DNA from 3 places in the Sediminibacillus dalangtanensis genome. Region 2 is predicted to be linked to each of the others. Evidence: riboswitches for the same ligand, from Rfam matches in the RefSeq annotation. Region 2 holds a riboswitch; each other region holds the start of a gene.
The links. Region 2 has a riboswitch for cyclic di-GMP ahead of ERJ70_RS15605 (response regulator transcription factor). Riboswitches for the same ligand answer to the same signal wherever they lie in the genome.
Positions count from the first base shown of each region.

Region 1 (9,972 bases), 660 kb from region 2:
TGCTATATACCCACAGAAGCAAAGGCTTCTACACTGCTGAATGCTTACAAAAAGGTATCTACGACGGTCTACTTTGAATTGTTCCACACCGGTTTTGGCCCAGATGGGGTCGAAAACCTACGCAGGATAAGGGTTCCTATTCTGATTTTGTCCGGTTCAGAGGATATTATATTTCCACCTGAACTTTCCAGTGCCATCCTGAATTTTAATCCGAATGCAAGGTGTTATACCGTGCCTGAGGCTGCATTCATGATTCAAATGGATCAGCCAAAATTGGTTGCCGACTGGATCGACGGTTTCATCAAGAAACATCGGAATTCCACTTCTTTCATCAGTTTGCAGGAATATGACTACCAAAAACACCTGACGTCTGAATTGTACTCCGAAATAAGAGGGTTGATGCAGCAGGAAATGGAAACATCCGGACAGGACAATATTCTTCTGGTAAATACGATCCATGGTTTTTCGGTTTATTTGAATGGTAACCGATTATTTGAAGGATGGGGAAAACGGAAGGCGAAACAGCTCCTAATCTATTTGAGCATTCAACAATCAGCAACCAGAGAGGAGCTTTGTGACCTATTCTGGCCTGAAGCCGACTTGGACAACGCCAGGAATCGTCTGCGTGTAGCATTGCATCATTTGAAACAGTTGTTGGAAAAAAATAATTTTGCCTATGAAAGTCCAATATTGATAACGGACAGGGAACATGTTTTTCTCCAAGCAAAAGTAAAATCGGATCTCCAGAGTCTAATCGATGCAATCCGTCTGGCAAATCGCTTGAAAGGCGACGAAGAAAAGGTGGCAAGATTTAAACAGCTGCTGTCTGAACAGAGTGAAAACATGATGCCTGGATTATATGAAGACTGGTTTCTTGAAATGCGCAGCTGGATTGAGAAGCAATGGGCTGACATGGCTTTGTTTTTGGCCGACTGGTTTGAAGATGCAAGGGATTATAAATCAGCTGCTTTCTATCTGGAATTATACGGTAGCTACTATGGTGAAGACGAGGAACTGAACGATCGGATGCTGTATTTGAAGGAACCTCGGAATTCATATAAAAACAAACTAAAATGAAGGAAACCGAAAACTGCCGCTAGGGGTATTTTTTGGTCCCTGATGGGAGGAGTTTTCCATCATGTCTGTTTTTTTGGTTACCATTTAAAAAATTTCTTTATCTTTTTCGGTCCATTACCCTTTTTAAAGGGTTATGTAATGAAGGTGTAATGAGTCATCTTGTAAAATGGGGTTAAGAAAAAATCGAATGTCAGGGTTCTCATTCATGCTTCTTGCCGGAAAAACTCAGATAAAGGCAAACCTGTTGAAAGATAGGGACGCAAAGCCACAGGTCTTCTATTGGTAACAATAATGACGGCTGGGCCGCCTGAAATACATATGTATTTTAGGAGGGAATTACCGTGGACTTTTATGAAAAGCTTGATCAGGAGTGGGTGGATTTGATGGTAGAAGCGAAGGATCTAGGGATCGGGATAGAGGAGTTGCAGGAGTTTTTAAAAAAACAAGGTCAGTTTAAGCGGAATGTCACGTACTATGCGTTGATTGCCAAACAGGAGCAAAGCAAGGTGAATCAAACCGGGGAGGCCTAATTATTTTGTGCTGATCATGTCCATTCATAAAGAAGGGAAAATCTGGTTATCACCGGGGATAACAAATAAACGCTTGGATAATGATAATGAATTCATCCAAGCGTTTTATCTTGCGTTCTCCACTGAAGCTAATAGAAAAGGTTAAGCTGTTGGAGAAAGGATTTGTTTTTGCTCTAATTGCGCTTTGGCTGTTTCATCAGCAGGTTTGTAGCCTTTCTCGATAAGCTCTTTTATGTAGATTTTGTTATAGACAAAGGAAAAAACTACCCCGCTTATCCAAGCCCCAATTCCTAATGTAAAAGAACCAAGAATGGCTTCAATTATGAACATAATCGCCGCCCATTTTAAATCCCCGCGGAACAAGGCAGGGAAAAATCCAAAAAAGAAAGTAGTCCAACTAAAGCCTACCTTCACTACTTTTGTTAAACCCGCTTCATTTTGCAGTGTAACTTTCATTCCACTCATCCTTTCAATTTTTTTAAAATAGAGTAAGAATGAGAAAAAGCAAATAAGAAAAAAGAACTATAAATTCGGCAAACTATACTCTATTTTTTTCTAATATACTACATAATACCTATTCTGTTAACAATTATTTTCACCACAAGGATTTTTTTCATGAACGAACCCGATGGAAAATGCCTTATGCATGAAGGAGAGTGCCTGATGCACAGCCAATTTTATCGTGTTTCCGTTTATTGTAACGAAGGAGGGAGTTAAAGAGGACAGGCCTGACAAAATCAAGCCTGTTTTTACTTTGTATAGGAAATTATATATTTAATTGCCTATGGAGACTCCTGCGGGAACAGCACGAACTGAAAATCCCGGAAGACAGCGTTTTGTGCTTACTGAGGAAGTTGAAGTCGTGCCCGTGGAAAGCGAAGTATCTTGCCGCAGCGGTTGCAAACGCAACTCAATCAACAGAATGAAGGGAAGTCCATTTAAGGAAAGTCCACCTTACTTCGCTTTTACTAACATTGTCCAATCACCGAATCCATAAAAAGATTTTTTCCTATCCCTGTTATCATCATGATTTTTTGTTATGTCCAGCCTTTTGTTGCGCTTGAAATGCTCTCTGCTGCTGCTCCATTAGCCTTGTAACGATTTCCGCAGCCGGTAAATCCAAGGCCATCCGATAGCTTTGTCCAGCCTATAACGCCATTGCTTCCAGGTCCCCTGCTTCTGCCGCAGCTTTTCGAATCGGCTTGGTCATGTAGTGGACAAAAGGATAGGCTGCAGGGACAGCTCCTTCATTTTGCTGGATAAACGCATTTTTCAGCCCCCGGGCCCGTCTTCCGGTAAACGCTCGGGTTACCATTGTTCCCGAGAAACGGTTGCCTGCAAGTGCCTGTTTATGCAGGGGTTTTGCCCCACTCTCCGGACAACGCAAAAAGGCAGTGCCCAATTGGACAGCTTCCGCCCCCGCCCCGTCAGCAAAGCAGCAATATCTTGTCCATGCATGATGCCTCCGGCGGCAATCAAGGGGAGATCTACCTGCTGCTTAACCAGGCGCAGTAAAGGAAGGAGCGAAAAATCTTCCGTTTCGTCGTTGTTTTGAAACGTACTGCGGTGGCCGCCGGCTTCTATTCCTTGCAGACACAAGGCATCTGCTCCTGCATGAGCAGCTTCAGCGGCTTCCTCAGGCGAAGTGACGGTTACGATGACATAGCTGCCGCTTTGTTTTAATCTGTCCAGGACGTTGGGAGCGGGGCAGCCAAAGGTAAAACTGACAATCGGGATGTGCTCGTCGATTATTACTTCAAGCTTGTTCTCCCAGTCGTCGTCATCGTTTCTGGGTTCACCTGGGGACACAGCTAACCGCTTCGCTGTGTGTTCTAGTCTGTCGGCATAGGCGTGGAGTGTTGCAGACTCTGCCGTATCCTCGCTTGGGACAAATAGATTGACTCCAAAAGGGCCGCTCGTTAGTTTTCGAGTTTGCTTGATTTCCTCCCGCATTTGCTGAGCGGTCTTGTAGCCGGCAGCAAGGAAGCCGAGTCCCCCGGCATTGCACACCGCTGCTGCCAATGCTGGATTCGCTGTTCCCCCGGCCATGGGTGCTTGTATGATCGGATGCTTAGAAAAGGATGATGGTGTCATTGTTATCCTCCTGTTTTTAAGACTGTTAATCTAATTACTTCTCTATATGGAGGAGAATCCCTTCAATTAAAAAGATTATTTAACAGCAAAAAGCCTGCCTACACCAAGCGTAGACAGGCTGGGATAACAATGATCATCCATTGGCAGCTGTTTTTGGTTTTCTTGCTTCGGTTTTGTCAATAATCGAGGTGCCGACCAGGTCGCCGGTGACATTGAGGGCGGTACAGCCCATCCCGACAAGGGCATCGATAGCTGTCAGAAGACCGACTGCTTCCATCGGCAGGTTCAGCTGGGCGAAAACCGTGGCGATCATGATGATTCCGGCCCCGGGAACACCCGCCGTGCCGATCGAGGCGAGTGTCCCGATTAATACAACCTGCAGCATATCCGTAAAGCTAAGCGGGTCACCGATTATATTGGCCGCAAAAACTGCAGAAACGGCGATTCGGATGGCTGCACCATCCATGTTTATCGTGGCTCCGAGCGGCAGGTTGAAACCGTAGAGGCTGCGGGACAGTCCTAAATTATCAGCAGCGTTCAAGGTCAACGGTAATGTCCCTGAACTGCTTTGGGTGGCGAACGCGGTCAGCATCGGAGTTCGAGCCTGGGAGAAAAAGCGCCCCGGGCTGAACTTGGCCAGAAGAAGGAAAACGGCATATAGCAGAACTTGGGCAATCAAGGCGATATAAAGAACGGCAACCATGTTGCCAAGTTCAAGTAACGTATCGAACCCCTGGCTGCCGACTGTGTTTGCGACAATCGCAAAAATCCCAATCGGGACATATTGCAGGATCACCTTCATGATGGTCAGTGTTGCTTCATTCAATCCGTTGATGACGTTATAGACATTTTCCCCCAGTTCCGCATAGTTTTCTGAAGAACGCAGAGAAGAAATGGCGATTCCGAATGCAAAAGCAGTAAAAATGATTCCGAGCAGATTCAGCTCCGTAAAAGCCGTGGCAATATTGTCCGGAACGATATTGAGCAAGACACTTGCCATACCTGGATTGTCCGGAACCTCGACCGCTTCACTGTTTCCCAGGGTCATCCCGGTACCCGGTTGGAAAACGCCGGCGATGGTAACGCCGATGATAATGGCAAAGGCAGAGGAAACAATGTAGTAAAGGAACACTTTCCCGCCCGTCCTTCCGAGACTGCCGGTTTTCGTTTGATTGATGCCTACCATCAGCGTAAACAATACCAAAGGAATGATCAGGAATTTAAGCAGACGTATCAATAAATCGCCAAGTGGTTCTAATATGGACGCCTCACTGCCAAATAGAAGGCCGGTTATGACGCCGAGTATAAGGGCGGTGGTTATTTTAACAATCAAGGATGTATCAAGGTAGCCTCTCCATACTTTTTTCATCGAATGACTCCTTTATGTTTGGATTCTATTATTACTCATAGTTGTTTACTAGGGATTTACGTTCATAACATACAAGACATTTAGAGTGGAGTCAAAAGCCCTGTTTCCGTTCCCTATGTCGTTTCTTTGACGAAAGAAATAGAGATTCTACCAGTTATCACTATTTCCTTTGTATTTAAATTTGGATGAAAGAAACACGTAGCCAATCACCAAAAGGCCAGTTTTTTGCAATCAACTATGTAGCGTAAAATTTAACGGACCCGGGAAAAGAAGTTGCTTGGATTTGCCGGTAAAGGGTTGGAGCAGAGGTCTATTGGAAATGCCTAGATTGCCGGGTAAGTACGAAAGGTCTCTTGTTTATGGCGGCGTTTCTTTGCAGTCTGAAACACGGCTGGTTGATGAAAAGGATAAGTAAAGGCATTTGCCGCTGATTTTTAGGAAGGGATGATAGAGAGGTCATGCCCTGTTCCTATTCGGCAATATCATCCAATTTTTTATCCGAATGGTATGGGCCACCAGAGCCTGGATGGCTTAAAACGAAGGAATCGCGCAACCGGGACTTGCTACATGGCGATACATTCAGTAGTATGGGTATAGGAAAAAATTAAGGAAACCTACTGAAATGAGGGTAACAAATGAACAAACAATCCATTTATGGATTAACTTTCGATCAACTGACGTCTTGGCTTACCGAGCATGGTCAGAAAAAGTTCCGTGCCAAGCAGGTTTGGGATTGGTTATATAAAAAACGGGTTACCGCTTTTAAAGATATGAAAAACGTGAATAAGGACTGCATTGAATTGCTGGAGGAACACTTTGTCGTGCAGACATTGAAACAGGCGATCAAGCAGGAATCAAAAGATGGGACAATCAAGTTCCTGTTCGAGCTTCAGGATGGAAACCTGATCGAAACGGTATTGATGCGATTCAATTATGGACTTTCGGTCTGTGTGACCACGCAGGTTGGCTGTAACATCGGCTGTACATTCTGTGCCAGCGGCTTGCTGCGAAAAAATCGCGACCTTTCCAGCGGCGAAATTGTTGAACAAATCATGAATGTCCAACATCATTTAGATGGTGCGGGCAAGGATGAGAGGGTCAGCCACATTGTCGTCATGGGTATCGGCGAACCGTTCGATAACTACACGAATATGATGGACTTCTTCCGGGTGGTCAATGACCAGAAGGGGCTTTCCATCGGGGCGAGACATATCACCGTTTCTACAAGCGGGCTTGCCCACCGGATCTATGACTTTGCGGACGAAGACATTCAAATCAACCTGGCTGTTTCTCTGCACGCGCCGAATAACGAATTGCGCACGAAAATCATGAAAATCAACAAGGCATTCCCATTGGAAAAGCTGATGCCTGCTGTTGATTATTATCTCGAAAAAACAAACCGCAGGATCACCTTCGAGTATATCCTGTTAAGGGATGTCAACGACCATAAAGAAGAGGCGCTGGAGCTTGCCAGGCTGTTGAAGGACAAACGCCATTTGTCCTACGTCAATCTGATCCCGTACAATCCGGTTGATGAACACAATCAATATCAGCGCAGCACGAAACAGGCCATCCTCGATTTTTATGAAACATTGATGGACCAGGGAATCAATTGCGGTGTCCGCGTTGAACAAGGTTCCGATATCGATGCTGCCTGCGGACAACTGCGAAGCAAACAAATCAAGAAAGACAGAGCGAAAGCGACTGTTTAACGAAAATGAAAGTGAAAACCCGCCGATTTCTGGCGGGTTTTCCTTTTCCAGGCGGTATAAGGAGTGATAGAGGTAGCGGAACGGCAAAAAGCCCATTCATTCGTTCGATGAAGCTTAAATGGATCCGCAATCCGTCAAAAATGCACTTCATCCGGTCAATGAAGTTTAAAATGCGTCTACGCCCCGTCCAAAACGCACTTCATCCGGTCAATGAAGTTTAAAATGCGTCTACGCCCCGTCCAAAACGCACTTCATCCGGTCGATGAAGTTTAAAATGCACCCACGCCTCGACCAAAACGCACTTCATCCAGTCGGTAAGTCTTAAGTAGGTTAAATAGCGTCAAAGATGCTGCCGATCAATCTGCCTATCCCTCTTAACAACCAAATAACCAAACGGACAGGAAGCATCAAGACTTCCGGGATCCACGTTAATAATTCAAGAATATCCCATTTTCCCAACCTGTTGTCCGCTTTTCTTCGCTTATTTTTTCTCCTCAATGGTTAATCCCTCCAATCCCTTGTAAACCTTCGTTTACTAAAGTATGCTCCAAGCATTAACAACAATAATCCCACGCTTATTCCGGTAGCTCCCTGGCCAATCACAGTAAACACCGTACTGCTTATGGCCGAAAGGATGAATAGATATTTCATGTTGTATGTCCTTCACCTCGAAACTGAAAACTATTTCATTTTCTTATAGGTTAACAGATTTTTCAAATTATTTTACCCTTTTTTATTAGATTACCAAAGTAATTTTGAATAAATGGAGTCTAATTTAAGCGACTATTTAATTAGAATTGTTCAAAAATAATAAAAATTTTAAATTACCCGTTTTTTTACTCGTTTACTCGGGAAGAAAATAATTGTCCAATCATTACATAAAGGGAGGAGTTTATTCAATGAGTGAAAACAAAAACCGCAAACAGGAACAATTGGAGCAGTTCAAGACGGATGACAAAGGAGAAAAACTGACAACCAATCAGGGTGTCAAAGTATCAGAGGATGAATTTTCGCTGAAGGCAGGCAAACGCGGTCCGACTTTGATGGAAGATTTCCATTTTCGTGAGAAGATGACGCATTTTGACCATGAACGCATTCCTGAACGGATTGTACACGCTCGTGGCTTTGCCGCTCACGGAGAGTTCCAAGTCTATGAATCGATGAAGGAATTCACCAAAGCAGATTTTTTACAGGATCCTTCGAAAAAAACACCCGTATTCGTTCGGTTCTCCACGGTTGCCGGATCACGTGGTTCCGGTGAACTGGCCAGGGATGCCCGCGGATTTGCCACGAAATTTTACACAGATGAAGGGAACTACGATTTAGTAGGAAACAATATACCGGTCTTTTTCATTCAGGATGCCATGAAGTTTCCGGACTTGATTCATGCGGTCAAACCGGAGCCGCACAATGAAATTCCGCAGGCAGCGACTGCCCATGACACGTTCTGGGATTTCGTCGCCAATAACCAGGAGTCGGCTCATATGATCATGTGGGCGATGTCCGACAGAGCCATTCCACGAAGTTTCCGGATGATGGAGGGCTTCGGCGTCCATACTTTCCGCTTCGTCAATGCAGAAGGAAAGGCCCATTTCGTTAAGTTCCATTGGAAGCCAGTGTTGGGAACCCACTCAGTGGTATGGGACGAGGCACAGAAAATCAACGGGAAGGACCCTGATTTTCATCGTCGCGATTTATGGGAAGCAATCGAAAATGGCGACTATCCGGAATATGAACTCGGCGTGCAAATGATACCAGAGGAAGAGGAATTCCGTTTCGATTTTGATATATTGGATCCTACCAAGATATGGCCGGAGGAAGATGTTCCGGTGAAGTTGATCGGAAAAATGACGCTGACTCGCAACACAGATAATTATTTTGCGGAAACAGAACAGGTTGCTTTCCACCCGGGTCATGTCGTGCCGGGCATCGATTTCACGAATGATCCCTTGTTACAGGGACGGCTGTTTTCTTATACGGATACACAGCTGATCCGACTGGGCGGCCCGAACTTCCATGAGCTGCCGATCAATCGCCCGGTTTGCCCGTTCCATAATAACCAGCGGGACGGTTATGGACGACAAACGATCAACAAGGGACGTGTCAGCTACCATAAAAATTCGCTTGCTGCCAATACGCCGGAACCGGCGAGTGAAGAAGAAGGCGGGTTTAAGCATTACCAGGAAAAAGTGGATGGATACAAAGTCCAGGCTCGCAGCGATAGCTTTAAAGACCACTTCTCGCAAGCTACGTTATTCTGGAACAGCATGAGCGAAGCGGAAAAACAACATATGATCCAGGCATTCAGCTTTGAGCTGGGGAAAGTGGAAAGTGAATCCGTCCGGCAGCAGGTTGTCGATATGTTCGGCAATGTAAGTATGGAACTGGCGACAGAATTTGCGAAAGCGATCGGAGCCAATCCGCCGCAAGGAAAAGATACAGGCGTAACGAAAGCTTCTCCAGCCTTAAGCCAGGAAAACACGAAATTCAAAGCCGATACCCGCAAGATTGCTTTGATCCTCGGCCAAAACTTCAATGGCAAGGAAGTAAAACCGGTTATCGATGAACTGAAGGGAAAAGGACTGCAAATAGAAGTGATCAGTGATAGCCAGGGTAAGGTGACCGGAGAAGACGGTACCGAGCTGGACGTCGACCATACCTTCCTGACGGCTGATTCCGTATTGTTTGATGCGGTATATGCAGCAGGCGGAGAGGAAAACAAGGAATTTTATAAACAGGCCGCCTATTTCGTGATGGAAGCATTTTCGCACTATAAACCGATCGGCGCGACACATGAAGGCAGAAAGCTATTGGAGGCAGACGGCATGGAAGACAGTCCCGGCGTTGTTTCAAGTGAAGACACAAAAAGCTTCGCAGAGCAGTTCAGCAAAGCCATTGCCGAGCATCGCCATTGGGACAGAGAAGTTTTATAGAATGAAAAGGATATAACCCAGAGGGCTTCACACCCTCTGGGTTATCATTTTGCGTTGGAAATCTCTTGAAATTCTTCTTTCTCCTGTATCCCGCTGTTAAGGCTGTGCAACACCATTCCGCCAATCACGAGAAAAACTCCGGCGAAAGAAAGCAGGCTTGGCATTGCTGCATGAAGAAAGATGATTTCCCCGATCAAGGCAAACACTACCTCTCCAGATTGAGTGGCCTCGACGCCGGCCAATTTTTGATTGTCGTG
Region 1 is NZ_CP046956.1:3,798,863-3,808,834, reverse strand. It holds gene ERJ70_RS18535 (alpha/beta hydrolase) at 1-1,077, shown strand, start outside; cyclic di-GMP riboswitch class I at 1,302-1,388, shown strand; gene ERJ70_RS18530 (anti-repressor SinI family protein) at 1,419-1,607, shown strand; gene ERJ70_RS18525 (DUF2628 domain-containing protein) at 1,749-2,063, opposite strand; partial or broken gene ERJ70_RS18520 (NAD(P)H-dependent flavin oxidoreductase) at 2,632-3,701, opposite strand; gene ERJ70_RS18515 (dicarboxylate/amino acid:cation symporter) at 3,835-5,070, opposite strand; gene rlmN (dual-specificity RNA methyltransferase RlmN) at 5,706-6,782, shown strand; gene ERJ70_RS18505 (hypothetical protein) at 7,113-7,280, opposite strand; gene ERJ70_RS18500 (catalase) at 7,682-9,715, shown strand; gene ERJ70_RS18495 (DMT family transporter) at 9,760-9,972, opposite strand, start outside.
Region 1: it holds a riboswitch for cyclic di-GMP, as region 2 does, so the genes downstream of both, ERJ70_RS18530 (anti-repressor SinI family protein) here and ERJ70_RS15605 (response regulator transcription factor) in region 2, are expected to answer to the same signal.

Region 2 (9,972 bases):
GTCATTCCCGCATTCTGTAGGACAGGTACCAGTATATTACAATCATTTCAATACAGGACGCCCAAAGGATGCACCGGATGCGCAGGAACGCTATGTATCCCAATACCTTGACAGTCCGAATGATCCAATGTATCCGTTCGGCTTCGGCTTGAGCTATACGAGCTTTACCTATCATGATTTGACACTTAGCACAGACTCCTTAACATTTGGACAGCCGCTGACCGTTACAGTGACTGTCACCAATTCCGGCCAGACAGCCGGAGAAGAAATTGTTCAATTTTACACACGAGATCATGTCGGCGAGGTAGTAAGACCTTTAAAAGAGTTGAAAGGATTCCAGCGAATCAAACTGGAGCCAAGAGAGACCCGTGAGGTGCACTTCACTTTGACAGAGGAACAGCTTCGCTACCATCATGCCGACCTGGAATTCACGAGTGACCCTGGTACATTCACGGTGTATGTCGGACCGAACAGCAAAGAATGCCTTGCAAAGTCATTCCATTTATCTCATTAATGCAGGAGGAGAAAATTCATGCCTAACACACCCTACCATTTCCAAGCAGGAGAAGTTAGCTTCTCCTTTATGGAGAGTGGAGATATTTTTCAAGTCACACATAACCAGACCCTGATCAATCAGTGGCTGGCTAATCCGATTGATGGAGCATTGAATAACTTCTATTTACGGGTTCATCAAGCAGACGGTAAGATCGTTTTCGTTCCCATGATCGGGGTGCAATCCAACAGTAGAATAGAGATTGGAGAAAAAGAACTCGCCTGGATTGGCTCTTTTCAGGATATCGACTATCAAGTCCGATTTCTTCCTGCCAAGAATGGCTGTTGGTTTTGGGATATCACCCTTCATGGTAATGACAAAAAGGCAGATGTCATCTATGGCCAGGACCTCGGACTTGCCGACAAAGGCGCAGTCCGGGCTAACGAAGCCTATATGTCCCAGTACATGGATCACACTGTCTTTGAAGACGAGCAGTATGGTTATGTAGTATGTACCAGACAAAACCAGCCGCAAAGCGACGGATTTCCTTACCTTCAGCAAGGTTGTCTGCAAGGGGCAACTGGTTATTCTACAGACGGTTTTCAGTTCTTCGGCCTTTCTTACAAGGCAACCAATCAACCGGAGGCATTGACCAAACCGCAGCTGCAAAACGACAATTATCAATACGAATTCGCCTATACAGCCTTGCAATCCAAGCAAGTACAATTAAACGGCAGTCACCGCTTCGTTTTTTACGGGTTATTCAAACCGGATCATCCGGAGGCCGTTACAACGCTGGAATACCAGGAAGAAATCGAGCAAGCTTGGAAAGAAGCAGAAAAACAAAACAACTCAAAACGAAAAACTGTCGACCGGATTGTTCGATCCACTTCATTGGGCGAGCCACTACAAACGCTGGAGATGACAGAACAGGAAATCAACCATTATTTTCCCGAGCGGCAGTTGGAAGAGAAAGACCAAAACGGCTTGCTTTCTTTTTTCACAAAAACATATGAGCACATTGTCCTCAAACGGAAGGAAACCATGGTTGAACGGCCGCATGGCCACATTTTAATGAGTGGGGAGAACCATATGGTGCGGGACGATAATTTGTCCACCACTTCCTATATGTATGGCATTTTCAATTCGCAATTGGCAATCGGAAATGTCAACATGAACAAAATGATGACCAATGCCCGGAATCCATTAAACGTGGCGAAAGTCCCTGGACAGCGAATTTATATAGAGCTTGAAGGCTGCTATCGTCTGCTGGCGATGCCTTCCTTATTCGAAGTCGGGTTCAACTACGCCCGCTGGTATTACAAATTGGAAAACGACGTTATTATCATCACGAACTTTACCACGGTAGACAGTAAACAGGTTCAACTCGACGTTGCATCGCAAAGCGGAAAAAACTATCGTTACTTGGTAACCAATCAATTGACCATGCAAAACAACGAATACGAAGTTCCCTTCCATTATGAGGTGGACAATCAAACCGTTACGTTTACGGCGGACAAAGCAGCTGATAGTAACTCAGTCTACCCAGAGTTATATTACCAGTTACACGTTACTGGTACGGAAGCAGCATTCAGTGACGAGCAAAAAATAGCTAATCCTATCAAAGCCGGCGACGCTTCCCTTGTTGTCCTGACAATTTCTCCGGCATCCGACTGGACGATCATGATAACTGCAGGGCTCAATTCAGAAAGATCCATTGCGGAAAAACGTACTGTTACACACGAGGCAGAACGCTATCGGGAATATTTCCATGAACTTCTAAATGACTTTCATTTGAGCACTGATTCCGGTTCTAATGAAGCATTGGATAAAGTCAACGCACTTGCCTGGTGGTATACCCATAATATGCTTGTCCATTTTTCCACACCCCACGGTCTTGAGCAATACGGTGGCGCAGCCTGGGGTACCCGCGATGTCTGTCAGGGACCGACGGAGTATTTCATGGCCACTCAAAACAAGCAAACAGTAAAAGAAATAATCAAGATGGTCTATTCTCATCAGTATCAAGAGACCGGCAACTGGCCGCAGTGGTTCATGTTTGATCAGTACAACACTGTTCAACAGGCAGATAGTCATGGTGATATTATCGTCTGGCCGCTTAAAGTGATCAGCGACTATGTAGAAGCTACGGACGACTACACCATCCTTCAAACGAAGGTGCCCTATACAGACAGAACCACCTTTGCCTTTACCGAAGAAACAACGACCATTTTGGAGCACGTAAAAAAACAAATCGCTTATATACAGGATCACTTTTTACACGATACCCATTTGTCTGCCTATGATGACGGCGATTGGGATGACACCCTGCAGCCTGCTAACCAGCAATTGAAGCAATATATGGTCAGCAGCTGGACAGTTGCCTTGACCTACCAGGCACTACGGAAAATGACCAATGTATTGAAAACGGCAGGAGATCCGCAGGTTGATGAGATGGAAACCCTTTTGGCAGGTGTCAAACAAGATTTTCAAACGTACGTCCTGCAGTCGGATGTGATACCAGGATTTTTATACCTGGAGGACCCGGAACATCCAGAAATGATGCTGCATCCTTCCGATACCGAAACCGGTATCGATTATCGTCTGCTGCCTATGCAGCGGGGGATTATCAGTGAACTACTGACTCCTGAACAAGCAGAACGGCACTATCAGTTAATAAAACAACAGCTGTCTTTCCCCGATGGCGTCCGATTGATGAACCGGCCGGCTAATTATTCCGGGGGTGTCAGTACCCACTTTAAACGGGCAGAACAGGCAGCTAACTTTGGCAGAGAAATCGGTTTGCAGTATGTCCATGCCCATATTCGTTTTGTCGAGGCAATGGCCAAACTAGGAAAAGCGGGAGAAGCTTGGAGCGGCTTGGATGTCATTAATCCGATCCAAATCCATCAAGCCGTGCCGAATGCTGAATTGCGTCAGAGCAATGCTTACTTCAGCAGCTCTGACGGCAAATTCAAAACTCGATATGATGCCCAGGATAATTTCGGAAAACTCCGTACCGGGGAAGTTGCAGTGAAGGGCGGCTGGCGGATATATTCCAGCGGACCAGGAATCTATATGAATCAATTAATTACCCATGTACTAGGAATACGACAGCAGTCGGGCGATCTTGTCATCGATCCGGTTCTCCCGGATTCAATGGACAATCTCGTATTCGACTTCCGTTTCCTGAACAAGCCGGTCACCTTTGTTTACCACCTTGGCCAAAAAGAAAGACAAGTGCTTGTCAATGGCGAAAAAATGACTATAGATGTAGAGGCCAATCCTTACCGGCAAGGTGGATTTATTGTCAAAAAGGCAGAATTGGAGAGAACATTGCAGACAGATAAAAATAGCGTGGAAATCTATTTATAAAAGAAAATCTCCGGCAACTGACTTTCTCTTTTTAGTCATGTTGCCGGTATTTTATTCTCTTTATTAGTTAATTTCTGGTAAAATGAAATTAGCATTTATACTAGGGGGATTGTTTTATGGGAAATTTACTGTGGGGAGATGTGCTCGTACAGTTTGTTTACTTACTCATCTTGGTTTTGATTGTGATGTTGTTCGTCTCGGTGTTCCGTTCCCAGGCAAAGCGGCAGAGACAATTAGACCGAATCGAGAAAAAAATAGACCAGTTAAACGGCAGAGAAAGATCGGATGATCAACGACGATAACGACTTAACCTTAAAGTACCTTGCCGGAGTACCGTATTTATACAAAAGAGGTTTAGAATGCTTTATTTTCCAAGTTAGTTAAAGGGGATATAGAAGATTAAAAAGAAAAAGCGAACGAGTTCGAATGCATTTCGAATCTCCGTTCGTTTTTCTCTGTAGTCACTATGCTTTTGTCCCAGCATTATATTTTAGTCGTGTCTCAAGCTATAAGCTTATAATCGAAACTGTCTTATTAACCCATTCAACTCTTCTGCCAAGTTGGAAAGCTGTTCGGAACTGTTGGCGACTTCCTCCATCGAGCTGCTGGTCTGCTGGGAAGATGCCGAGGTTTGCTCTACCCCTGCCGCCGCCTCTTCAGATATTGAAGCTATTTCTTCAATCGAGGCATTCATCTCCTGGCTTTTCGCAGCGATGGCCGCCAGGTTGCCCGAAACCATTTGGACACTATCCACCATTTCAGAAACAGAGCTATTGATACTAGCAAATGTTTTGCCCGTTTTCTCAATTTGACTAGTCCCTTGTTCAACCTCTTTATAGCCACCTTGTAGCGACTCTGTTACATTGCTGGATTCCGTCTGGATATTGCTTACAATGTTTGTAATATCCGTTACAGAGACTCCAACCTGCTCAGCCAGTTTTCTTACTTCATCGGCTACAACTGCAAACCCTTTTCCATGTTCACCAGCACGAGCGGCTTCAATCGCAGCGTTCAGCGCAAGCAAGTTGGTTTGTTCAGCGATATCTTTGATCACCGATACAAGCTTGGAGATTTCCTGTGACTGGGAATCTAATCCTTGCACTTTTTTCACTGCATCTTGCACGATTGTATCGATCTTTTGCATTTGTTCAATCGATGACTCCATCAAGCCACTTCCATCTTTCGTCATTCCGAGCACACGGCTGGATGTTTCGTCGATATGGGCGCCACTTTCATTTGCCTCCTGTACTTTTTGAGAGAAATCCCCCATAACAGAGGCCAATTCAGAAGCGCTGTTCGCCTGCGACTCTGAACCTGATGCCAATTCCTGCATAGTGGTAGCCACCTGTTGGGAACCGGCCTTCACTTCGTTGGCCGACTGCGTCAATTCTTCACTTTGACCGCTAACTGTTTCGGAGATCCCGGCAATTTTCTCTACCATCTCCTTCAGACTGTAACCCATCGTGTTAATAGAAGCAGCAAGACGGCCGATTTCATCCTTACCATCGTAATCAACTGAATCAACTGCCAGATTTCCATCGGCAATCTGATCACTGACATAAATGACTTTATTCATATTCATGATAACAGAACGGCTGATCAGAAAGACAAGCAAACCACCTAAAACCACAGAGGCTGCCATCGCTATAAGTAATACGTTTCTGGCTACAGCGGAACTATTTGATGCTTCATTAATAGCCAATTGACGATCAGCAACTACTGTTTCCCGCAAGCTATCCAATAATTGCACAGTCTCTGAACGAAGCTGGTCGGATTCCACTTTTAAATTTGCAAGCAGGGATGCTTCATCTTGTTCCACTGCCGGAATGATCACTTCCAGGAACAAATCGTTCATCCGCTTGTCGTTCTCCAGGATTTGGGAAAAAAGTTCCTTTTCTTCGGATGTATCCATTTTCGCCTTCAATTCATTCTCTAACGCATTAAATCGATCCATACGCTCGTTATATTCATCTATGTAGCGAGAATCATCGTTATTCAAGTAACTGGCGATTCGTACCGATTTGGATCTGATCAGGGAACCCATTTCTGTCACCTTTATCGCCCGGTCTCCTCTTCTGTCCACTTCATCAATATTATTGCCGATCCCATTGATGAGGGTAGTAACAATACCTGCAGAGATACCGAACAAAATAAAAACAACAATTAAACTGGCCCCATACTTCCAGCCAATGCTCACATTTGAAAACTTCAGGCTGGGTAACTTAATCTTTTTCCACATATTTCTCTACCCCTTGTTGCAGCATGCAGCAGTAAGTTCTCTGGCAGCTGTATTTTATGTGACTTCCCTGTTGAATTTTTTATAGATAAAACCAGCGTTGCCGTAATGCATACAAAACGGCATTCGTCCGGTCTGGCACATTTAGTTTTCTAAAGATAGAACTCACGTGATTCTTAACTGTTTTCTCTGTAATAAATAAGAATTTGGCAATTTTATCATTACTAAAGCCTTTCGTAAGCAACTCCAGTACATTCCATTCCCGTTCTGTCAGAATTCCGACTGGTTGTTCGACCACCTTGTTTGAAATCTTCAAGTAATCCTGAAACAAAACCGTCGAGAGCTTGGGATGTACATATACATGACCTTCTAAGACGCAATCAATACCATTCGACAATTCCTCTGGCTGCATGCCGTTGAAAAAATAGCCATCCAACCCCTTTTGAAACCAGTCGTTCAGCCTGGAAATATCGGGATCTGCAGTCCAAACAATCACCTTTTCTTCTTTTTGTTTCTGCCAATCAATCAATTCCATAATGGAATGACTATCTGTGTCAATGTCGACGATCAATAGGTCTACAGTTTCCCCAACTTGCATAAGGGTTTGGCATTCACTATAAGAAACAGCTTTGACTGAATGAGATGGATACTTATTCATCAATGCATTGATAATACCATCTCTTAATAGACAACGATCTTTCACCACAATAATATTCAATTCCAACTCACACCAATCTTTCCTTCGTATTCCCCAAAAATTTCTGTCTTCATCCCCCTATAAACCAAACCATCATTTTTATCCAGACAGTAACACATCACCTCGTTTTTACTAAAAATCCCAAAAAAATAGCTCTTCCTAATCAGGAACAGCCAGACATAGCTTGATTTCTATTAAATCAAGTGTTGGCAGCCAGGCGATCATAATTACGCGTGAGTATAATGACTCATGACATAACCTTAGACCCTGGGCTTTGCGTCCTAACCTTTCGATTAGTTTGCCTTTATCAGAAATTATTCACATTCGTTTGTAGTTCTTTAGTAAGTATACTGTGTCATTTTTCACTTTTCAACATAAATTTACAAATAATGCAGATATTTTTTATTTCTAAAATTTAATCGCTTGCATTTTTCGGAATATTGTGTCTTATAAAAGGGATATAAATAATAAAAAATAGCAGGGATGTCCAACAATCGGCACTCCTGCTGTTCTTTAGCTTCCATAATCCATTTTTTGATAACGTCCCCCGAAAAACCTGGTACAGACCGAATAATATAAAGCCAAGCGAAACGACGCCGAGCTTCCAACTGCCATACGGCTGCTGAGCGAGCTCAGACAACGCTTCATCCAAACCCTTTGCTTTATCAGGGTTTGTTGTGACAGCTGTCTGCACAAAGAAGAAACCGATAAGCCCAAAGACTATTCCCCGGGAAATCATCCCGATTTTTCCGGCGATTCTTGCAACCTTTTCTTCCTTTTCCTCCATTTCGCCCTGCTTGAACTTTTTCATGTAACTGCCTTTTATCCCGATACCCGCTTCATAAATGGCAAAACAAAAAACGACAAAGCCAAAAATCCCAAGCAGCCACGGACCATACGGCTGGGATAAAAGTTTTGCCGACATTGTCTGCTCAGAATTCCCGCCACTTCCTGCATGTACCGCGATTTTCAGCGCCTTAAACGAAATTCCGCCATAAATCAGCGCGCTGATGAAGAAGCCGGTACGAATGGCCAATCCCCGTATCCCCTTTCCATAGTCATCCGGGTCTTTAAATGCTCTGATCATTGCCAGACAATATAACCGAACAGTCCGATTCCAATGATCCAAACCAGGATCTCACCGAGCGGAAGAGCGGCAAGCGATTGAAACATACCGCTCGTACCAGCGGTTTTTCCGCCAAATCCTGCAGCTGCCAGCAAAGCAAGGAATCCGATTAAGGCAAATACAATTCCCTGTGCCATGTATCCTATCCTTCCAAAACGACGGATCCATGGCTTTGCTTGTTTATGTTGTTGGTCTATTTCTGCCTTCGTGGAAGGTATATCCATATTTATCCCCTTCTTTCGCAAGGATTGAAGTATAAAACATTATTCCCTTACGAAAAGAAGCAAAACTTGCCGCTTAGTCTCCAACTAGAAAAAGTCTGTAAGATACGTCTGCCGGACAGGCAGCATTTCATCAAGCAATTCCACTTCCTTGGGGCTGCCGCTGAACATTCCCGCAGCATACAACTCCGAAGGCCGCTTTGCGCCAAGAAGCATCACAGTAAGCTGTTGGATTGTGCAGAAAATGGCGTTTTCCTCAAGAATTTCATCTTCGATGCGAACAACTTGCCCACCCTCAATGCGATAACTCCCTGCATTATCAGGCAAAAAATCATCTTCCACATGCAGGTGAACAGGCAGCGAAACGTTTTTGGACCGAAAAGGATAAGCTTTCAGAAATGCTGGCACATCGACAATCCGGGCCATGAAATAAGGCTTAATCTCCTGCGGAAACCTTGGCTCATCCATCTTCAAAGGCAACAAATCATTTTCCGGCATTTCCATTTCCACTTTTTCCACCATCGAGTCATGGTTGGCAATGAATTGCATGAGTAAACCCCAACCATTTAACGACAAGTAAACAAACTCCTCAACAGTGAGAATGTCATTCTTGACGTAGTAAATAAGATACCCTTCGGCTTCATCCTGCTCATTATAGGTCACAGCGATTTGCTCGTTTCCAGTCAGCACCCTTTGCTCCCACCACCGTTCATCCCTTACCAGCATGCCATTGTAATTCTTGGCGAAACTGCTATAAAGGGAGTGCAACAACCCGATATCTTTTTGCACCCTGCGGACATAGCCGCTTCCATTCCAGTCTTTCTTCAACTGGTTGATCGGCAGCGAATAGTGTTTGTTTGTAAAGGCCAGCTCCCACCCGTATTTCCGGTAAAAAGGAAAGGAGAACGGGTGCAGGAAAGACAATGTTTGACCATTTTCTTTCATGTCAAGAAGCGCATGATGCAACAGGTGCTTTACGATACCCTGGCGTCGATACTCCGGCCAGGTCGCTACGTTGCCGATTCCACCCATTGCAAATTCTTTACCGTTCAGATAGCAGGATAACGAATGGAGGTGCAGTTTGCCGGCAAGTGTTCCCTGTTCCATCCAGCCCCAGATTTTGTGATGTTTTGTTTCTTCTATTTTTTTCTGCCTTTCCTCCGCAGACAGTTCATATTGAAAGGCAAATTGGGACAAAGCGAAAATCTCCGGGAAATCCTTTTCAGTCAATCGTTGTATTGCTGTCATCATCCATCTCCCCTTTCATTCGTTACTCACATATAACTTCCAACTGACTGGCGATGACCTTTTCCACCTGCTTTTCGGTTAACCGTTCCGGTTCCAGCATGGCGTGAAGCGCCAATCCATCGACCATCGCATACAGTCTCTCGATCTCAAGCTGCCTATCGACACCTGGCCGTAGCAAACCATTTGTCTCCATATACTCAAACATCAGCTGAATAGCTGCTAAAATGCCATCCCCTTCCTCCTCCAATAAGTGAGGGTGATAACGGGCATAGCTGACAAACGTAAACCACACCTCCATCTCTGCTCTGGTCTGCTTGTTCGTTGGTACGATTTCCAGTAAAACGTCGAGCATCTTCTGTTTGGGCGATCCGTCACGGTGGATAATCCGCTCGATTCGTTCCGAAGCTCTTTCCTTGACTAAACGCATGGAATAAAGAATCAAATCCTCCTGGTTGGAAAAATAATAGCGCAGGGCCCCAAGTGACAGCCCTGCCTTTTCTGCTATCTTACGAACGGTCGCCCCTTCCATTCCATTTTCCAAAATGACCCGCCATGCTGCTTCTGCTATTTTATTTC
Region 2 is NZ_CP046956.1:3,137,748-3,147,719, forward strand. It holds gene bglX (beta-glucosidase BglX) at 1-514, shown strand, start outside; gene ERJ70_RS15590 (GH36-type glycosyl hydrolase domain-containing protein) at 533-3,868, shown strand; gene ERJ70_RS15595 (DUF4083 domain-containing protein) at 3,985-4,170, shown strand; gene ERJ70_RS15600 (methyl-accepting chemotaxis protein) at 4,383-6,107, opposite strand; gene ERJ70_RS15605 (response regulator transcription factor) at 6,187-6,822, opposite strand; cyclic di-GMP riboswitch class I at 7,007-7,114, opposite strand; gene ERJ70_RS15610 (DUF1206 domain-containing protein) at 7,217-7,930, opposite strand; gene ERJ70_RS20055 (DUF1206 domain-containing protein) at 7,885-8,151, opposite strand; gene ERJ70_RS15615 (GNAT family N-acetyltransferase) at 8,236-9,399, opposite strand; gene ERJ70_RS15620 (TetR/AcrR family transcriptional regulator) at 9,419-9,972, opposite strand, start outside.

Region 3 (9,357 bases), 410 kb from region 2:
AGAGCCTATAAAAAACCCCATACATCCTATTATCCGGCTGCATGATTTGCAGGCGGTTTTTTTATCGGTCTACACAAGGTATAGCTGTCAACGCTTTTGAATCGAGTCGGGTGGTCTATCGATCAAGAGAGCTGCAGGAAACAGACTCGATTTTTCTTTTCATGTAGGAAGGAACCATTCCAGTGATTCCTTAAAGAATCAGCATGGTTTCTTGCTTAATCCACCTAAAAAATCTGATATTTTTCGCTAGTCCGTTGACAGATGAAAATTACATGATAATATAAGGGTAGCTAATTGATAATGAATCTCATTATTGATTGGGTACCGAGTTTATTTTTGAGCAGACGGAAAGTGAAGGATTTATTTATGAAGTTACGTTATTTGGCACTGGCATTACTCGTATTATCTTTCGCGTCATTATTCATCGGAGTGACAAGCTTGTCACCTTCCGATATATTTCATCTCACAGGAGACCAGCTGGAGATTTTGTGGGTGAGCAGGATACCAAGGCTTATCAGTATATTGATTGCCGGAATGGGAATGAGCATATGCGGTTTGATTATGCAGCAGCTGAGCAGAAACAAATTTGTCTCTCCTACTACGGCTGGAACTATTGATTCGGCCAGGTTCGGCATTCTGATGTCGTTGATGCTGTTTTCTTCAGCAGGACCATTGCAAAAGATGATGGTTGCTTTTTTCTTTGCTTTGTTGGGAACCTTTATTTTTATGAAAATTCTCGACAAGGTAAAATTCAAAGATGCCATCTTCATTCCACTCGTTGGATTGATGTTCGGCAATATTGTCAGCTCGATCACTACTTTTTTTGCATATAAAGAGGATTTGATTCAAAACATGTCATCCTGGCTGCAAGGCAATTTCGCCTTGATTATGCAGGGGAGATACGAAATATTGTTTATCAGTATTCCATTGCTGGCTATTGCTTACCTTTACGCCAATCGCTTTACGATAGCCGGTATGGGCGAGGAGTTTTCAACCAACTTGGGGTTGAACCATAAACAAGTTGTCAATATCGGTTTGGTGATAGTCGCACTGGTAACTACGGTAGTCGTTCTGACTGTCGGAATGATTCCTTTTCTGGGTTTGATCATTCCGAATATCGTTACTATTTATCAGGGAGACCATCTGAAAAAAAGCCTTACTCATACTGCTTTACTAGGTGCCGTATTTGTTCTTGCCTGTGATGTGATCGGCAGGGTGATCATTTATCCCTATGAAATTGCCATCGGTGTCACCGTCGGCGTAATCGGCAGCGGGATTTTTCTATACCTGGTATTGAGGAGAAAAGCATATGAGTAATCGAACAAAACTAATCATCCTTACAGTGATGTCTGCTGTCCTGGTGCTCATCTTCCTGTTCGGAAGCGCAGGCAGCAATTGGGACTACATATTGCCAAGAAGGACAACGAAGATTTTGGCTATCGTGCTTACAGGCGGAGTAATCGCATTTTCAACTATCATTTTTCAAACCATCACCAACAATCGGATTCTCACTCCGAGCATTATCGGTTTGGATTCGCTCTACTTACTGATTCAAACGTTTATCATTTTTGTATTTGGATCTAATAGCATGATGGTTTTAAATAAAAATTTCAATTTCATTCTTTCTGTCGGCATGATGGTCTTGTTTGCCGGAGTGCTTTATAAGCTGCTTTTTAAACAGAGTGGCAAGAATATTTACTTTCTCCTTTTGGTCGGACTGATTTTTGGTACCTTTTTTGAGAGCCTGTCGACTTTCATGCAGGTTCTGATCGATCCAAATGAATTTATGATCGTCCAGAATAAAATGTTTGCCAGTTTCAACAATGTAAATACCGACTTGCTTACCATTTCATTTGTGCTGGTGTTGCTGATAGCGATTTATTTTTGGCGTTTTTCCAAGTATCTGGATGTGATGGCACTAGGAAAGGAACAGGCAATCAATTTGGGTGTTGATTACGATTATGTGGTCAAACGGATGCTGGTCATCATTGCAATTCTGGTGTCGATATCCACGGCACTGGTCGGCCCGATAACCTTTCTTGGCCTGTTGGTGGCAAATGTGGCCCACGAATTCTTGAAAACCTATCGCCATCGCTACCTGATTCTTGGGTCTGTTTTAATTAGCATTGTCGCCCTTGTCGGCGGACAGCTGATCGTTGAACGAGTGTTTAGCTTTTCCACGACCTTGAGTGTAATCGTCAATTTTGTCGGTGGTGTTTACTTTATCTATCTTTTATTAAAGGAGAGTAAAGCATGGTAGTTGTAAAAGAGGTTTCCAAGCAATATGGAATGAAAAATGTAGTGGATAATGTATCAATGAATATACCACGAGGAAAAATTACTTCTTTTATCGGTCCAAACGGGGCCGGTAAAAGCACCCTGTTGTCGATGGTCAGCCGTTTAATAGCGAAAGACCATGGTGAAATTTTGATAGATGGCCAGGAAGTGAGTGAAAGTAAAAACAAAGAGCTGGCCAAGAAAATATCGATTTTGCGTCAGTCCAACCATATAAGTATCCGGCTTACTGTAAAAGAACTGGTCAGCTTTGGCCGCTTCCCTTATTCCCAGGGAAAATTAAGCAAAGAAGACAAGCGATTCGTCGATGAAGCAATTGCCTATATGGAGTTACAGGACATTCAAGACAAATTCCTCGATCAGTTAAGTGGAGGACAGCAGCAGCGGGCATATATCGCCATGGTCATTGCACAGGATACAGAATATATTTTGCTCGACGAGCCGCTGAACAATCTTGATATGAAGCATTCCGTGCAAATCATGAAAGTCTTGCGCAGGCTGGTCAATGATCTTGGAAAAACGGTCATCCTCGTCATTCATGATGTAAACTTTGCTTCTGTTTATTCTGATTATATTGTGGCATTAAAAGACGGAAAGATTGTGAACAAGGGACCGACAAATGAGATTATTGACAAGGCGGTCTTGAAAGAAGTGTATGATATGGATATCGATATCCAGGATATCGATCAATGCAGGATTTGTTTGTATTTTTCTTAACACTGTGCATCAAATGACAGGATAGTATAGTGACTTTTCGGTAGCACTGCCAACTGCAGTCCTGAATGGCATTCTGACAGTGGGCCCCAAGTAATAACTGTTCCATGATGTCGAAAGGAAAGCAGGACGACAGTGCGAGGAAGACGAGCAATGCTTTATCCTGTCTATTAAAAACATATTTTAACAAGAGGTGAAAGGTTATGACAAAAAGATTAGCAGTGCTAATTTCCATTCTTATATTAGCTGTGTTTACAGCAGCATGCGGAAGTCAGGATTCATCCAGTGATGATGCTGCGGCTGCTTCAGATAACGGGGAACAGGAGACCGTTACGGTCGAGCATGAATTAGGCAAGACCGAGGTACCTGTCCATCCAGAAAAGGTAGTGGTATTTGACTTTGGATCACTCGATACATTGAAAAAACTTGATGTCGATGTAACAGCCGTACCAAAGGAAAATCTCCCTTCTTACCTAGCTGATTATGATAGTGAGGAGTATGAAAACGCCGGTACCCTTTTCGAACCGGATTTCGAAAAGTTAAGCGAGATCGATCCTGATCTAATCATCATTTCTGGCCGTACTGCCGAAGCATATGAGGATTTGAACGAGCTGGCACCTACCATCCATCTTGGTGTCGACACGACCAGGTATATGGATTCTTTTAAAGAAAACGCAACAGTACTGGGAGAAATTTTCGGTAAAGAGTCTGAAGTGGAAGAAGAACTGGCTACAATCGACGAGCAAATTTCCGACTTGAATGAAAAAGCTTCCGCAAGCGGGAAAAATAGTTTAATCATCCTTACCAACGATGGCAGCATCAATGCTTACGGTCCTGGTTCCCGTTTTGGCGTGATTCATGATGTATTTGGATTTCCGGCAGTTGATGAAAACATCGAAGCTTCCACACATGGACAAAATATATCTTTTGAATACTTAGTAGAAAAAGATCCGGACTATTTATTTGTCGTGGATCGGAATAAAGTAGTAGGCGGTGAATCCTCTGCCGAAAAAACATTGGATAACAAACTAGTACAAGATACAAAAGCATATAAAGAAGAGAATATTGTTTATCTGAATCCAGATTATTGGTACCTATCCGGCGGAGGATTGATTTCCGTGTCGGAAATGGTAAACGAAGTTGCTAGCAGTATGGAATAATCACATAAACACCGGACTTCCAAAAGGATTCCGGTGTTTTTTATTCGCTCTGTGATATTACCCTTTTCAGTTCCAACGATCCTAAATGAGCGGCAATTTTGATTACTATTATTCATTCCGTCGATGAGGTGAAACAGGAAGAGGAAAAAATCACATTCAATTTGTTTTACTGCCTCTGATTCAGCACTTGGGCTTTTTCATTAAGATGGGGAAATTACCACAACAATGGAAAGGATACAATTTATTTACTAATTACACAAAAATATGTTGAATTATGTCGAAAATATATTATAATGAATGCAAACCAACTAATACTTTATACTTAGTCAAAAAGAACGAACGAAAAGGGCAAACTCTTTGAAAAAAGGGGACGCAAAGCTTAGGGTCTAAAGCCTCCGAGGCTATGATCGCCTGGCTGCCGATATCTTTTCAACTAGTCTATGGCTATTCAGAGAACGGGAATAGCCACTTTTTATGACTATTTTTGTTAGAATATTCCGAAAATGGGGAGTGGTTATCATCGTAACAAGTGAAAAGAATCGAGTTGTAAAAGAATTATACAATGAAACATTAAAGTCTATTCAAGCTGTCATTCCGTTGGAAGCAGAAATAGGCAAAGCAAAAGTACTAAAAGAATCTTTGACGATTCCTTTCGGCGTAGTAATCGAGGTAACGGGAGATGTCGAAGGTACTTTGGTTTTGAAAGCCAACGATGGTTTATTTGGATCGATTGGTGAAGCAATGTTCGGCATGCCGCTGGAAGGAGAGATGCTCCACTCCTTTTCGGGTGAGCTCGGCAATATGATTGCCGGCAGCATGTCAACTGGTATTTATGAAAAGGGATTGGAAACAGACATTACTTCTCCTTTGGTTACTTCGGATGGGCATAAGGTACTTGGAAACTTTCATCAAGCCCTACAGGTCGAGTTGATCTTTGAAACCATTGGCAAGATGGAGATCGCTTTGTTGATCCATCCATAAAGCATGAAGAAGTCTTGCAGTTGGAAATATGGAAAAGAAAGGATTGATGCAGCGGGAAAATATGCTTACTAGTGCCGTGACTGTAAAACAGCTTTTGGCCTAATTCAAAGGGAGAAGGTGAAGCAATGAAACTATTTCAATTTAAACGGTTAAGAACAAAGATTTTGGCGGGCTTCTCAGTAGTTATTTTACTAGTAATCGGATTCGGACTTTATAATTATTTATCACAAGAGAAGGTAAACCAAGATACCGAGTCGATAGTCGCGGAACAGCTCCCTTTACTAATCGCAGATGAACGGGCTGCTTTCCATATTGCAGAAATGATTGCGTTGACTAGAGGATATGTGATCTATGGGGATCCGGACTATCTGGAACAATTTGATCGATATGCCGAAGAGCTTGAGCAGATGGAAAAAACGATTTTAGCTTTAAGCGATAATGAGCAAGTGAAACAATTGGTCGCCAAAGGGGACGAATGGGAAACGACGGTCCGGGAACAAGTATTTGCCGTATATAAGGACGGCGATGAAGACCAGGCGATTTCTAATTTATCCTTGCAGGTTAAACCGCTGGCTGGGGAATTGATGGAAGGTTTCAATGATATGGCTGTGCAAAGGGAAGCGGAAATCAAAACAGTCGGAGACGGTCTGGTTTCTTCAGGGAAAACAACACAGATTACCAGTGTAGCCATTTCCATCCTTGTTGCTGTGGTTGGTATCTTGATAGCAGTTATAACTGCGCGTATGATCACCAATCCCGTATCTCGGGTGATGAAACGGATGAAACTGGTTGCGGAAGGTGATTTGAGCCGTGAACCTCTGAAAGTTCATTCCCGGGATGAAGTCGGGCAGCTAGTAATAGCAGTCAACCAAATGAACGAAAATATGCGGGAATTGGTGACAGAAATCACCTCGGTTTCAACGACCGTTTCTGGACAAAGTGAAGAATTGAGTCAATCGGCAAATGAAGTAAAAGAAGGAAGCAACCAAGTGGCAGTCACGATGGAAGAGCTTTCTTCAGGCTCGGAATCGCAGGCTAATACCACGACAGATTTGGCTGCATCAATGGCCGGTTTCACGGATAAAATTAAGGAAGCGCATGAAAGCGGGAATACGATTCATGAGAAATCCGGAGGTGTCCTGAAGCTGACGGAGGAAGGCAGCCATAAGATGCATTCTTCCATTGCACAAATGAGCCAAATTGATACCATTGTCAAAAATGCCGTGGAAAAAGTAAAAGGATTGGACAACCAGTCAAAAGAAATATCAAAACTGGTTGGAGTCATAAAAGATATCGCGGAGCAAACCAATTTGCTTGCATTAAATGCCGCTATCGAGGCAGCGCGTGCAGGTGAGCAAGGAAAAGGCTTCGCAGTAGTGGCCGATGAAGTAAGAAAACTTGCTGAACAGGTATCTGCTTCGGTAACAGATATTACTGGTATCGTCACTAGCATACAAGCAGAATCCGGTTCTGTCGCCGAAGCCCTTCAAGGCGGATATCAAGAAGTGGAAAACGGGACAGCGCAAATCAAATCAACCGGACAAACATTTGACGGCATCAATCATTCCATAAATGAAATGGTCGACAGTGTCACGGTCATAACTGGAAACCTGAACAGTATCGTGGAAACAAGCGGGCAAATGAGCCAGTCAATTGAAGATATTGCTGCTGTTTCAGAAGAATCGGCAGCAGGCATCGAAGAAACTTCTGCTTCCATTCAGCAAACAAGCAGTTCGATGGAAGAAATCGCAGACAGGTCGACAGAACTCTCCAGGCTGGCTGATAATTTAAATGGATTGATTGGACGTTTTAAAGTGTAATGCAAAGACCCATTGTTTAAAAAAAGAACATCTGTTATACCAAATAGAATCTTTCGGTTTTTCAATCTGCTTTGCTAAAAGCATTGAAAAACAACAAGCGCAGCCCATAGTCAATTAAATGACAAATGGACTGCGCTTGTTTATTCAGCACGGATTTTTATCCAGATACCTCTGTGAGCTCTGTTTCTTCAGCAATGAGGGGCAGTATGTTTTCCCATACTTACCTTATGCTTTAGCGTTTTAATATAGGGGAGCAGAATGCTTATCAAAACGCCGCTGAATAGGGCATTAATCAAGGTGCCTGGACCAATTGCCCCGCTGCACAGAAAAGCTAAAAGAACCAGAATGATACTTATCAAAGCTCTTGAATAGGTGACGCTCCATCCGGTGATTTCCGTAATCACAATCATGGAGCGGTCCATAGGATTAGGTGCGATTCTTGATTGAAGATAGGTCGCCACTCCAACAGCCGTGAATAACAACCCTGCAGTGAAACAAACCGACTGTCCGACCAATTTTTCCGGCTCTATCCTGTCATTTAATAAAAATACCCAGCCATCAATACCTACACCGGTAATAAAGGAAGTAATCAAGGCACTAAATTCGGGACGGCTCTTTTTGGCTAAGGCATTTCCCACAATCATGGAAAAACCCACAACAATCTCCCAGGAGCCGATTGTCAGTCCGAAGGTGCGATACAATCCGACCAGCAAGGCATCGAATGGAGATGTTCCTAAGTGCGATTGAATGGTTAAACCAATCCCTAAGGTGAGAATGATCAGCCCTGCTAAATAAAAAGGACTTTCCTGTTTAAGCGTCTGCATAATTGGTCCTCCTCCTTTTTCCGGCTATCCTTGTTAACTATACCAAAGCTAAAGGCATGCTGAAAGCTGAAGGTTTGGTGATGTGGATTAATTTATGAGGATAAGAAACACAAGTAATCCAAGTTGAAAACTTGTCATTTAAGAAATTCCTTATGTAATATAGAAGAAGAAATGGAAATGAAGGACAGGAGTGATAATGGTGTCGTATTTCTTAAAGGCATTCGTTGAAAATCAACGACAGCAGGAGCTGCTGGAGACAGCTGACCGTTTGGCAGCAAAACTAAAACAAAGAACGGAAGAAACAGAACAGTCGGCTCAGTTTTCGCCGGAAAACCTACAGGATTTAAAAGAAGAAGGATATGTAACGCTTCCGCTTCCAGAAAAGTTTGGCGGAAAACAAATCAATTTGAGTGAATTGCTGATGATGCAGGAGAAATTGGCGGAAGGAGACGGATCTGCAGCGTTGTCCATTGGCTGGCATATGGGAGTGGTAATGGAACTCAGTGAACAACAGCTATGGCGACAGGATCAGTTTGAAGCTTTTGCCCGTGAACTCGGAGAAAAAAAGCTGGTTGTCAATCGAGCTGCATCCGAGCCGGCCACCGGAAGTCCCACTCGTGGGGGCATACCCGAAACAAAAGCAATCAGGCAGGATGATCATTACATTGTCAATGGAAGAAAAACGTTTACCACCATGGCCAGCGTACTCGACTACTATCTCGTAACTGCTTATGTAGAAGAAAAAGAAGCAGTCGGCTCTTTTTTAATCCCGCGTGGTACACCAGGAGTCGAGGTTGAACATACCTGGGACACCATGGCGATGCGGGGAACGGGCAGTGATGACCTGGTCCTCAAGGAGGTAAGGTTGCCTGAACAGGCTTTGGTTGAAGTGAATCAAGGAAAACCCTCCAAACCGAAGGGCTGGCTGCTTCACATCCCGGCATGTTATCTGGGGATCGCAGTGGCCGCACGCAACGATGCTGTCACCTTCGCTAAAAATTATCAGCCAAACAGCTTAAATACGCCCATTTCCGAAGTATCGCATATCAAGCAAAAAATCGGCGAGATGGATTTGAAATTATTACAAGCACATTATTTCATGTACGCGGTCGCACGCAAATGGGATGAATCACCTGAGTCGAGAGAACAGCTTGGTGCAGAGCTTGCAGCAGTCAAAACATCCGTAACCAATGCGTCCAATGAAGTAGTGGATTTGGCACTACGGATTGCTGGTGGCAGAGGTTTGTCGAAACAGTACAACTTTGAACGCTATTATCGCAATGTGAGAGCGGGACTTCATAATCCGCCAATGGATGATATGGTCATTCAAATGCTTGCCGGAAAAGCGTTGAAATCTGTTTAAAATAACAGCAGCCTGGCTGATCCGGGCTGCTGTTTGGTTTAATGGAACAACATACCGAGCTGATAGCCGACAAAAGCAAGAGCGATACCGCCTGCATAAGTAAAAATAGTATAGAAAATAAATGCTCTTTTTTGTTCGCGGAGGTGAAGTTGGACTGCTTCCAGCTTGAACGTGGAAAAAGTAGTGAAGGCACCGCAAAA
Region 3 is NZ_CP046956.1:2,728,201-2,737,557, reverse strand. It holds gene ERJ70_RS13755 (ABC transporter permease) at 367-1,317, shown strand; gene ERJ70_RS13750 (iron chelate uptake ABC transporter family permease subunit) at 1,346-2,260, shown strand; gene ERJ70_RS13745 (iron ABC transporter ATP-binding protein) at 2,254-3,012, shown strand; gene ERJ70_RS13740 (siderophore ABC transporter substrate-binding protein) at 3,213-4,169, shown strand; cyclic di-GMP riboswitch class I at 4,507-4,592, shown strand; gene ERJ70_RS13735 (chemotaxis protein CheX) at 4,644-5,150, shown strand; gene ERJ70_RS13730 (methyl-accepting chemotaxis protein) at 5,276-6,970, shown strand; gene ERJ70_RS13725 (YczE/YyaS/YitT family protein) at 7,159-7,794, opposite strand; gene ERJ70_RS13720 (acyl-CoA dehydrogenase family protein) at 7,991-9,157, shown strand; gene ERJ70_RS13715 (fluoride efflux transporter FluC) at 9,196-9,357, opposite strand, start outside.
Region 3: it holds a riboswitch for cyclic di-GMP, as region 2 does, so the genes downstream of both, ERJ70_RS13735 (chemotaxis protein CheX) here and ERJ70_RS15605 (response regulator transcription factor) in region 2, are expected to answer to the same signal.